3 regions of the Bacillus sp. 2175 genome follow, and region 1 is predicted to be linked to each of the others. Evidence: riboswitches for the same ligand, from Rfam matches in the RefSeq annotation. Region 1 holds a riboswitch; each other region holds the start of a gene.

Region 1 (3,291 bases):
GTTAAGAAATTCCAACAAAAAAAAGCCCTAATTAGGGCTTTTCATTCTATTTCTCCAGCAAATCTCTATATGAAATTGCTAATTGAAAAAAGACACATTTAGATTGATGCGTCTTTTTTTGATGCCTCTTTTGTGAAATCATATAAAGCAATTGCGCCTAAAAGAACAAGTATCCCTTGAGGAACATCTAGCAAAATAGTTTTCCAAATTTCTGGAATTACCCATTTAATATCTGCTGCTGTTTCAAGATATGTTTGGAAATAGCTGATTGTAAAATTAATTATCCCTAAAAATACAAACAACGATAAACCAAATCGAATTAATTTCTTATTTGTAAACATATAACACCTCTCAAAATTCATTGGTTATTCCTGCTTTTGCTTCTTTATATTTCCATATCTCTATATCTAATTTTAACACATAAAGAACTCAAAAAAATACGATATGCATATTTGCATATCGTATTAACAACACTCCATGATAATTTAGAAATTCCTGCAAAGAAAAAACAACTCCGTTACAGCTAACAGCTCGGGTTTCTTTTCTTATTTAACTTCATACCACCAACATTTACGTTCTTTGATTGTAAAATAAATGTGACAGAAGTTTATCCAGTTAATGCGTAGACAAGTAAATGAGCTAAATTATCGATATTCTATTTCGCCATTTCCGTAGCACTAATGACTTTACGCAAATTTGACAAGAAAAAATATATAGCTAGGTATGATCCATACCTAGCTATAACATTACTTCTATTCTTTATCCAATTACGTCTTTTACGTCTGTATCCACTGGCCACTTTTCTAATGTATAAGCCATTTCCCAAAATGAATATTCATATTGACTGCTAATAATAAAATGCTGTTTCATACGTTTGCGATCTGCCTCTGTTACTTTTTCAGCGATAGTATCTAAACGTGTAATTTGTTCTTCAACTAGCGTACGGAACCAATCAGATCCATAAGCAGAAATCCATTCGTTATAAATTGGCTCTTCCGGCTGGCACTCTTTTAAGCGTTCGCCAATTTCATAATACAACCAATAGCAAGGTAAAATTGCTGCAATGATATCTCCTAAATGCCCTTCATACCCAGCACGATACATATGTGAAGTATACGCATATGCAGTTGGCGCAGGAATAAAATTATCTTTTTCTTCTTTTGTTATCCCTAATTTCTTCGCAAAATTCTCATGTAAAGATAACTCTGCCTCATATGTATTTTGAGCATGATGTGCCATACGAGCTGTCGTCTCTAATTCAAGAGCTTTCGCAGCTCCTAAAGTTTGTACTCTAGCAAAATGGCTCAAATAATATGAATCTTGAAGCACATAATAACGAAAACTAGCTAAATCTAACGTTCCTTCACCAAGTTTTTTTACAAAAGGATGGTTAAAACTCGCTTCCCAAATTGAATCTACTTCTTTACGTAACGATTGTGAAAAAGTCATTTAAATCCCTCCAATAATGTATAAAATATAAGTATTTATCCACAATTATTAAAGCTGTAAAATAAAAAAACTTTCTTTACAGGCGTAAAGAAAGTGAAATCGACAGTATTTATTTACTCATTAAATAGCAACGTCTTTCCCACTTCCCTACGCTGGCATTAACCAGATCAGGTACTAAGAGTCTCAAAATCACATTTGATCTCAGCCTATAAAAGGCCCCCCTAGTGGATAAATATTTTGTTTTTATAATGTATTCATCATAGCATACTTCGTGAAACTGTCAAAAAATTAGTTATATAATTCCCTTAAAACCCTTCTTCTTTTCTAACTTTTAATGATGTTTCAATAATCATATCTAATAGTTCGCTATAACTAATTCCCGCCGCTTCTGCACTTTTTGGCAATAAACTTGATTGTGTCATCCCTGGTAATGTATTAATTTCCATTACATATGGAATTCCGTCCTTCACCATCATATCAACTCTTGCATAAACACTACATTTTAATGCTTTATAACAAGCAAGTGACGCTTTATTTACACGTTCATTAATTTCTACTGGAAGTTCGATGACTTCCTCAACTGTACTAGTATCATCATATTTTGCATTGTAGTCAAAGAACTCGGCTGCATGTCGAATTGAAACTATAGGTAACTGTTTTCCATCCAGAATTGAACATGTAATTTCATCACCTTTTATATACTTCTCAATTACTACTTCAGAATCCCATTCGAATACAGTTTCTAGCATTGAGATCAATTCATTTTTATTATAAACGATTTTCACTCCGACACTCGATCCGCCAGAGTTTGGTTTTACTACTAATGGAAATCCTAACTTATCTAACTCATCAAGATTTAGATCCTCCATTTTTGTAAGTTCAATCCAATCTGGTGTTTCTACACCTTCATAACGTAAAATCTTTTTCGAAATATTTTTATCCATACATATACTGCTAGATAACATATTACTTCCGCTATAAGGAATCCCTAAACTCTCCAGTGTTCCTTGAACTGTCCCATCTTCTCCGTATTTTCCGTGTAACGCGAGCAACGCAAAGTCAATGTCTTTCGCTTTTTCAATTAAATCCACTTTTTCATTTAATGTAATTGGAACTATTTCATACTTATTTTTATCTAAATGAGCAATCATTTCATTCCCCGTCATAATTGAAACTTGTTTTTCAGACGATACCCCGCCCATAATAACACCGATTTTCATTTTCTCAACTCCAAATTTCATTTTTTAATGTATCACCAATTATTTTAATTCCCCGAACTATTTCTTCTTCTTTCAAGCGCGAAAACCCTAATCGGAAAGTGTTCGCTCCTTCTCCATCAGAGTAAAAAACATCTCCAGGTGAAAACGTAACGCCTTTCTCATAACACTTTTGTAAAAGTGTGCGGGCATTCATATGCTCTTCTAGTTCTATAAATAAATGAAGTCCACCATCTCCAGTCATTCTTTTGAAATGAATGTACTGGTTACATGCCCCGACAGCTAACTCATATTTTTTCTTATAAACAGATCTTGCCTTTTTTAAATATTTCTCAAAATATCCCTCATGTAAATATTGAAACAGAACAGCTTGATCTAGCGTAGATGTGTGAATCGTTCTTGCTCTTTTTACGCTTTCTAAATAATGAATCAGCTCTTTATCTGCAATAATCCAGCCTACACGTAAACCAGGGAAAAGTACCTTTGAAAAGCTACTAATATAAATGACATTATTGCCAGCTCCCGCAAAAGTTAATAATGGAGCTAAATGTGAACCTGAATAACGTAATTCTTCATTAAATCCGTCCTCTATAATAGGAACGTTGTATTTTGAGAATAACCTCAT
Region 2 (3,291 bases), 2.4 Mb from region 1:
CCGCCTCTATAACTGCCGCTGTATTTTCAATTGTAATCCCACCAATACCAACGATTGGCACTGTAATTCCTTGTTCTCTAAAATAAGCTAATCCTTTCGTTCCTTGAACCGCTTTCGTATCTTTTTTCGTACTCGTTGGGAAAATAGGACCAACACCTAAATAATCCGCTCCATTTTCGATTGCAAAACGTGCTTCTTCAATTGTATGAGCAGATACGCCGATAATTTTATCTCCCATTTTTTCACGAACAGATGTAATTCCTTCATCATCTTGTCCAACATGAACACCATCTGCATCTAATTCAATGGCTAATTCTACATCATCATTTACAATGAAAGGAACACTATATTCCTTACAAAGCGTCTGCAATTCTTTTGCAAAGCGCACTCTATCTTCTCCGATTAAAGAACCTTCCCCCTTCTCGCGAAACTGAAAAAGTGTCACTCCACCATCTAACGCTTCTTTCAATACAGCTAAAGGATCCCTCGTGCAGTTATTACTTCCCATAATAAAATACACTTGCAATAGCTTAGACATTTTATCTATTTCAATGCGTGCCATTTCTTTCACTCCCTCTTACTCTAACTCCACAATCTTCCCATACTTCTCAATATCACCTGAAGTTGTATTCGCTAATTGATTTAAAAATTCAATTTGGAAACTACCAGGCCCTTTTTCTACCGCCTTAGCAGCTGCCAGTTCCGAAGCTACACCATAAAACGTTAATGCGGCTACTGCTGCTTTAACATAATCTTTTTCCACTGCTACAAATGCTCCTATTACAGAAGTTAGTAAACAACCTGTTCCCGTAACTTTCGTTAAAATAGGGTGACCATTTCGAATAACAATAGTTCTCTCTCCATCTGTAACAACATCTTCTTTTCCAGTAATGACCGCAACTGTATTTAGTTCATCTGCTGCCTGCCTTGCAATACTTACAATATTGCCATTTCCAGTACCAGCGTCTACCCCTTTAATTTCCCATTTCTCATTAATAACATTTGCTATTTCAGCTGCATTTCCGCGGATAATTGCTAAATCGATTTCAGCCGGAATATGTCTCGCAACTTCTGTTCGATATGAAGTTGCTCCTGCACCAACTGGATCAAATAGTACTGGCACATTGTTCGCATTTGCTGATTTACCCGCAAGTAACATCGCTTCTACTTCTTCAGGACGAAGTGTCCCCATATTTAATACTAACGCTCCAGCAATGCTAGCCATTTCTGCTACTTCTTCTTTTGCATACGCCATTACAGGCGATGCCCCAAGTGCCAACAAACCGTTAGCAGTAAAATTTGTTACAACAACATTTGTAATATTATGAACGAGCGGATTAGATTCTCTCACCAAATCCACTACTTTACTAATTTCTTTCATATTCATCCTTTTCATCTCCTAACTATAATGATGGGAGATACACAAAAAGACACTTTGCGCGTACGCAAAGTGCCTGAACATGTGCTTTTACACTCTCCCTACGCTGGCATTATCCAACAGGTTCAAATGGTCAATGACGGACTAGTAGTCATACTCTCAGTTTGTATCCACAAACTCCCATGTGCTTATTATTCATCTACTTCAAAGTCTACTCTTATTCTAGTAAAATAACAAGTTCTTTACTTTTCTATTTAATATAGAAGCAACCTATATAACAATAAACATAATCAAGTGAAACTTTAATCAGTGAGTGTTTTGTTCATCCCACTAAAAACCGATCAAATATGGAGCGAAACTGAATCTCAAGAAGATGTATGCTATATTTAACTTATGGAAATTTGAAAGGATGTTTTTAATATGTCAAAAAGCGTTGTAATCGCTGAAAAACCTTCCGTTGCACGAGATATTGCTCGTGTACTGAAGTGTGATAAAAAAGGAAACGGCTATCTTGAGGGTAGTAAATATATTGTAACTTGGGCTTTAGGTCATCTCGTTACATTAGCAGATCCAGAAAGTTATGATGTGAAATATAAAAAGTGGAATTTAGAAGATTTACCGATGCTACCTGAGCGTTTGAAATTAACGGTTATTAAACAAACTGGTAAACAATTTAATGCTGTAAAAAGTCAGCTACTTAGAAAAGATGTAAATGAAATTATTGTAGCAACAGACGCTGGACGTGAAGGGGAATTAGTCGCACGCTGGATTATCGATAAAGTTAAGCTAAATAAACCAATCAAACGTTTATGGATTTCTTCTGTAACCGATAAAGCAATTAAAGATGGTTTTGCAAATTTAAAACCAGGTAAAGCCTATGACAATTTATACGCTTCAGCAGTTGCACGTTCAGAAGCTGACTGGTATATCGGTCTTAATGCAACTCGTGCTTTAACGACTCGCTTTAATGCCCAGTTAAATTGCGGCCGTGTACAAACCCCTACTGTTGCTATGATTGCTAGTCGTGAGGATGAAATAAAGAACTTCAAAGCTCAAACTTACTACGGCATCGAAGCTCAAACAATGGAGAAGCTCAAACTTACTTGGCAAGATGCAAATGGCAATAGCCGTAGTTTTAATAAAGAAAAAATCGATGGTATTGTAAAAAGTTTAGATAAACAAAATGCTACTGTTGTGGAAATTGATAAGAAACAGAAGAAGTCATTCTCTCCTGGTCTTTACGATTTAACTGAATTGCAACGTGATGCAAATAAAAAGTTCGGTTACTCTGCTAAAGAAACATTAAATATTATGCAAAAATTGTATGAACAGCATAAAGTACTAACGTACCCTCGTACAGATTCACGCTACATTTCATCTGATATCGTTGGAACACTTCCAGAACGTCTAAAAGCATGTGGTGTTGGAGAATACCGTCCCTTCGCACATAAAGTATTACAAAAGCCTATCAAACCTAACAAATCATTTGTTGATGATAGTAAAGTAAGCGATCATCATGCGATTATTCCAACAGAAGGATACGTTAACTTCGCAGCATTCACAGATAAAGAACGCAAAATTTATGATTTAGTTGTAAAACGTTTCTTAGCTGTTTTATTCCCAGCATTCGAATACGAACAACTAACGTTACGCACAAAGGTCGGCAATGAAACATTCATTGCACGCGGAAAAACGATTTTACATGCTGGTTGGAAGGAAGTATACGAAAATCGATTTGAAGACGATGATGTAACTGATGACGTAAAAGAGCAGATTCTACCTCACATTGAAAAGGGCGATACATTAACTGTAAAGTTACTTATGCAAACATCAGGTCAAACGAAAGCACCTGCACGCTTTAATGAAGCAACTTTACTTTCAGCAATGGAGAATCCTACAAAATATATGGATAC
Region 3 (3,291 bases), 2.1 Mb from region 1:
AATTTCTGTAAAAACAGGTCAATTCGATGTGATTCGTGCATCGGTATTATCGATTACGAATGATCATCGTCTACTCGTTATTTTAATTGGATTTTCATTTGGAGCATTTTTAGAAGGAGCGGCAGGATTTGGGGCACCAGTAGCGATTACAGCAGCACTTCTTGCGGGTCTTGGGTTAAATCCTTTATACGCAGCAGGTCTTTGTTTAATTGCAAATACTGCACCAGTGGCGTTCGGAGCGATGGGAATTCCGATTACAGTTGCTGGACAAGTAACAGGTATTGATCCACATAAAATTGGACAAATGGCTGGGCATCAATTACCGTTCCTATCATTATTTGTTCCATTCTTTATCGTATTTTTAATGGATGGATTTAAAGGGATACGACAAACGTGGCCTGCGTTACTTGTAGCGGGTAGTTCATTTGCGATTACGCAGTTCATTACAGCGACATTTTTAGGGCCAGAACTTCCGGATATTACATCAGCACTTGTAAGTTTAATTAGTTTAGCGCTGTTCTTAAAAGTTTGGCAGCCGAAAGAAATTTATCAATCCGGGCGAGCAAATAGTGAAGTAGCAGTAACAACGACAGCGGCATCGATGCCGAAATTAACGTTTGGAAAAGTAGTGAAAGCATGGTCTCCATTTATCGTATTAACGGTTATGGTAGTCATTTGGAGCCAAAGTTTCTTTAAGGCACTATTTGCTTCAGGAGGGGCTTTAGAAAGTCTTGTATTTAAGTTTGAAATTCCAGGTCTGCATAATTTAGTAATGAAAGCAGAGCCAATTGTAAATAAACCAATGCCTTACGAGGCAATTTTGAAGTTTGATGTATTATCGGCAACTGGAACAGCGATTTTAATTGCTTGTATCATTTCCATGTTTATTTTGAAAATGAATGTAAAAGATGCAGTAGTGACATTTAAAGAAACGTTAAGCGAATTAAAAATGCCAATTCTATCTATCGGATTCGTACTAGGGTTTGCATTTATCGCAAACTATTCTGGTCTATCTTCCACGTTAGCGTTAGCATTAGCCGGAACTGGTGGACTATTCCCGTTCTTCTCACCATTCTTAGGCTGGATTGGCGTATTCCTAACAGGGTCTGATACGTCTGCGAATGCACTGTTCTCAAATTTACAAGCCATTACAGCGCAGCAAGTCGGCGTATCTGAAGTGCTTCTCGTTGCAGCAAATACAACAGGCGGTGTAACAGGGAAAATGATTTCCCCGCAGTCGATTGCGATCGCTTGTGCGGCGGTTGGTCTTGCTGGAAAAGAATCGGATTTGTTCCGTTTTACAGTGAAGCATAGCTTATTCTTCGTAATTATTGTTGGTATTATGACGTATGTGCAGGCGTATTATTTAACGTGGATGATTCCGTAAAGAGCAAAAGAAATAAACTTTTCATTTTTCAGATTATCGTGTATGATGGGAAAGTATTGAAAATTAAATCAGTGATAAACTAGGGGTGCCTAACGTATGCGTAGGCTGAGAGAGAAGCGCGTGAACTTCTTAACCCTTTGGACCTGATCTGGCTCGTACCAGCGTAGGGAAGTTAACGGCTTTACATAATGATGTCTTTATGAGCCAGGTCCTTATTTTTTTATGGACCTGGCTCTTTTTATTTTGGCATGCGCTGGCCATATCTTGTCCTTGTCACGAACAGGGGGGCAACAAAATTTATGAAACAATCTGTTTCAGCTGAGCAAATTGAATTGAAGTCGAGTTTACCAGGGAGTAAGAAAGTATATGTGGATGGACCACGAGAAGGTATGAAAGTGCCGATGCGTGAGATTGAACAAAGCGAAACGAATGGCGTTCCAAATCCACCAATCCGTGTGTATGATACGAGCGGTCCTTATACAGATCCTGCGTATAAGGTCGAGTTGGAAAAAGGAATTCCAACGCCGCGCCACTCTTGGATTATGGGGCGTGGTGATGTAGAAGCATACGAAGGGCGTGAAGTGAAACCAGAGGATGACGGTGTGAGAGTAGCTTCGAAACATACACCTGTTTTCCCGCAAATGGATCGCCAGCCACTTAGAGCAAAGCAAGGTGCAAATGTTACGCAAATGCACTATGCACGTAATGGCATTATTACGTCTGAGATGGAATACGTTGCGATTCGTGAAGGGGTAGAGCCGGAGTTTGTTCGTAAGGAAATCGCAGAAGGCCGCGCTATTTTACCAGCGAATATTAATCATCCAGAAGCTGAACCGATGATCATCGGGCGTAATTTTCATGTGAAGGTAAACGCGAATATCGGAAACTCAGCTGTATCTTCTTCGATTGCAGAAGAAGTAGAGAAGATGACATGGGCAACGCGCTGGGGTGCGGATACGATTATGGATTTATCTACAGGTAAAAATATTCATACGACGCGTGAGTGGATTATTCGTAACGCGCCTGTACCAGTTGGAACTGTACCGATCTATCAAGCGCTGGAAAAAGTAAACGGAATTGCAGAAGATTTAACGTGGGAAGTATATCGTGATACGTTAATTGAGCAGGCGGAGCAAGGCGTAGATTACTTTACAATTCACGCTGGTGTATTACTTCGTTACATTCCAATTACTGCAAAGCGTACGACAGGTATCGTTTCGCGCGGTGGTTCGATTATGGCACAGTGGTGTTTATTCCATCATAAAGAAAACTTCCTATACACTCATTTTGAAGAGATTTGTGAAATTATGAAGCAGTATGATGTTTCGTTCTCTCTTGGAGATGGATTACGCCCAGGTTCAATTGCAGATGCAAATGACGAAGCACAGTTTTCTGAGCTTGAAACACTTGGTGAATTAACCAAAATTGCTTGGAAACATGATGTGCAAGTTATGATTGAAGGACCTGGACACGTACCGATGCACTTAATTAAAGAGAATATGGAGAAAGAGCTTGATATTTGTCAGGGCGCGCCGTTTTACACACTTGGGCCGCTAACGACAGATATTGCACCAGGTTATGACCATATTACATCTGCAATTGGAGCTGCTATGATTGGCTGGTTTGGAACAGCGATGCTTTGTTATGTAACGCCGAAAGAACATTTAGGTTTGCCAAACAAAGATGATGTACGCACGGGTGTTATTACGTACAAAATTGCAGCGCATGCGGCTGATCTTGCGAAAGGACATAAAACGGCTCATCAGCGTGATGATGCACTTTCAAAAGCACGCTTCGAATTCCGTTGGCGCGATCAATTTAATTTATCTTTAGATCCTGAACGTGCGATGGAATATCATGATGAAACGTTGCCTGCAGAAGGGGCAAAGACAGCTCACTTCTGT

The links. A riboswitch is a leader RNA that binds a small molecule or an ion and turns the genes downstream of it on or off. The one in region 1 is predicted to bind thiamine pyrophosphate.
Region 2: another riboswitch for thiamine pyrophosphate. It lies ahead of thiM (hydroxyethylthiazole kinase); the one in region 1 lies ahead of tenA (thiaminase II).
Region 3: another riboswitch for thiamine pyrophosphate. It lies ahead of thiC (phosphomethylpyrimidine synthase ThiC); the one in region 1 lies ahead of tenA (thiaminase II).

The regions. Positions count from the first base shown of each region.
Region 1 covers NZ_CM173819.1:2,885,993-2,889,283, forward strand. Annotated here, with positions in the region: gene ACXKY9_RS15055 (DUF3937 family protein) at 99-362, opposite strand; gene tenA (thiaminase II) at 760-1,449, opposite strand; TPP riboswitch at 1,577-1,682, opposite strand; gene ACXKY9_RS15065 (D-alanine--D-alanine ligase) at 1,755-2,669, opposite strand; gene pdxR (MocR-like pyridoxine biosynthesis transcription factor PdxR) at 2,674-3,291, opposite strand, start outside.
Region 2 covers NZ_CM173819.1:514,369-517,659, reverse strand. Annotated here, with positions in the region: gene thiE (thiamine phosphate synthase) at 1-562, opposite strand, end outside; gene thiM (hydroxyethylthiazole kinase) at 578-1,387, opposite strand; TPP riboswitch at 1,460-1,572, opposite strand; gene topB (DNA topoisomerase III) at 1,799-3,291, shown strand, end outside.
Region 3 covers NZ_CM173819.1:4,979,958-4,983,248, reverse strand. Annotated here, with positions in the region: gene lldP (L-lactate permease) at 1-1,387, shown strand, start outside; TPP riboswitch at 1,459-1,574, shown strand; gene thiC (phosphomethylpyrimidine synthase ThiC) at 1,687-3,291, shown strand, end outside.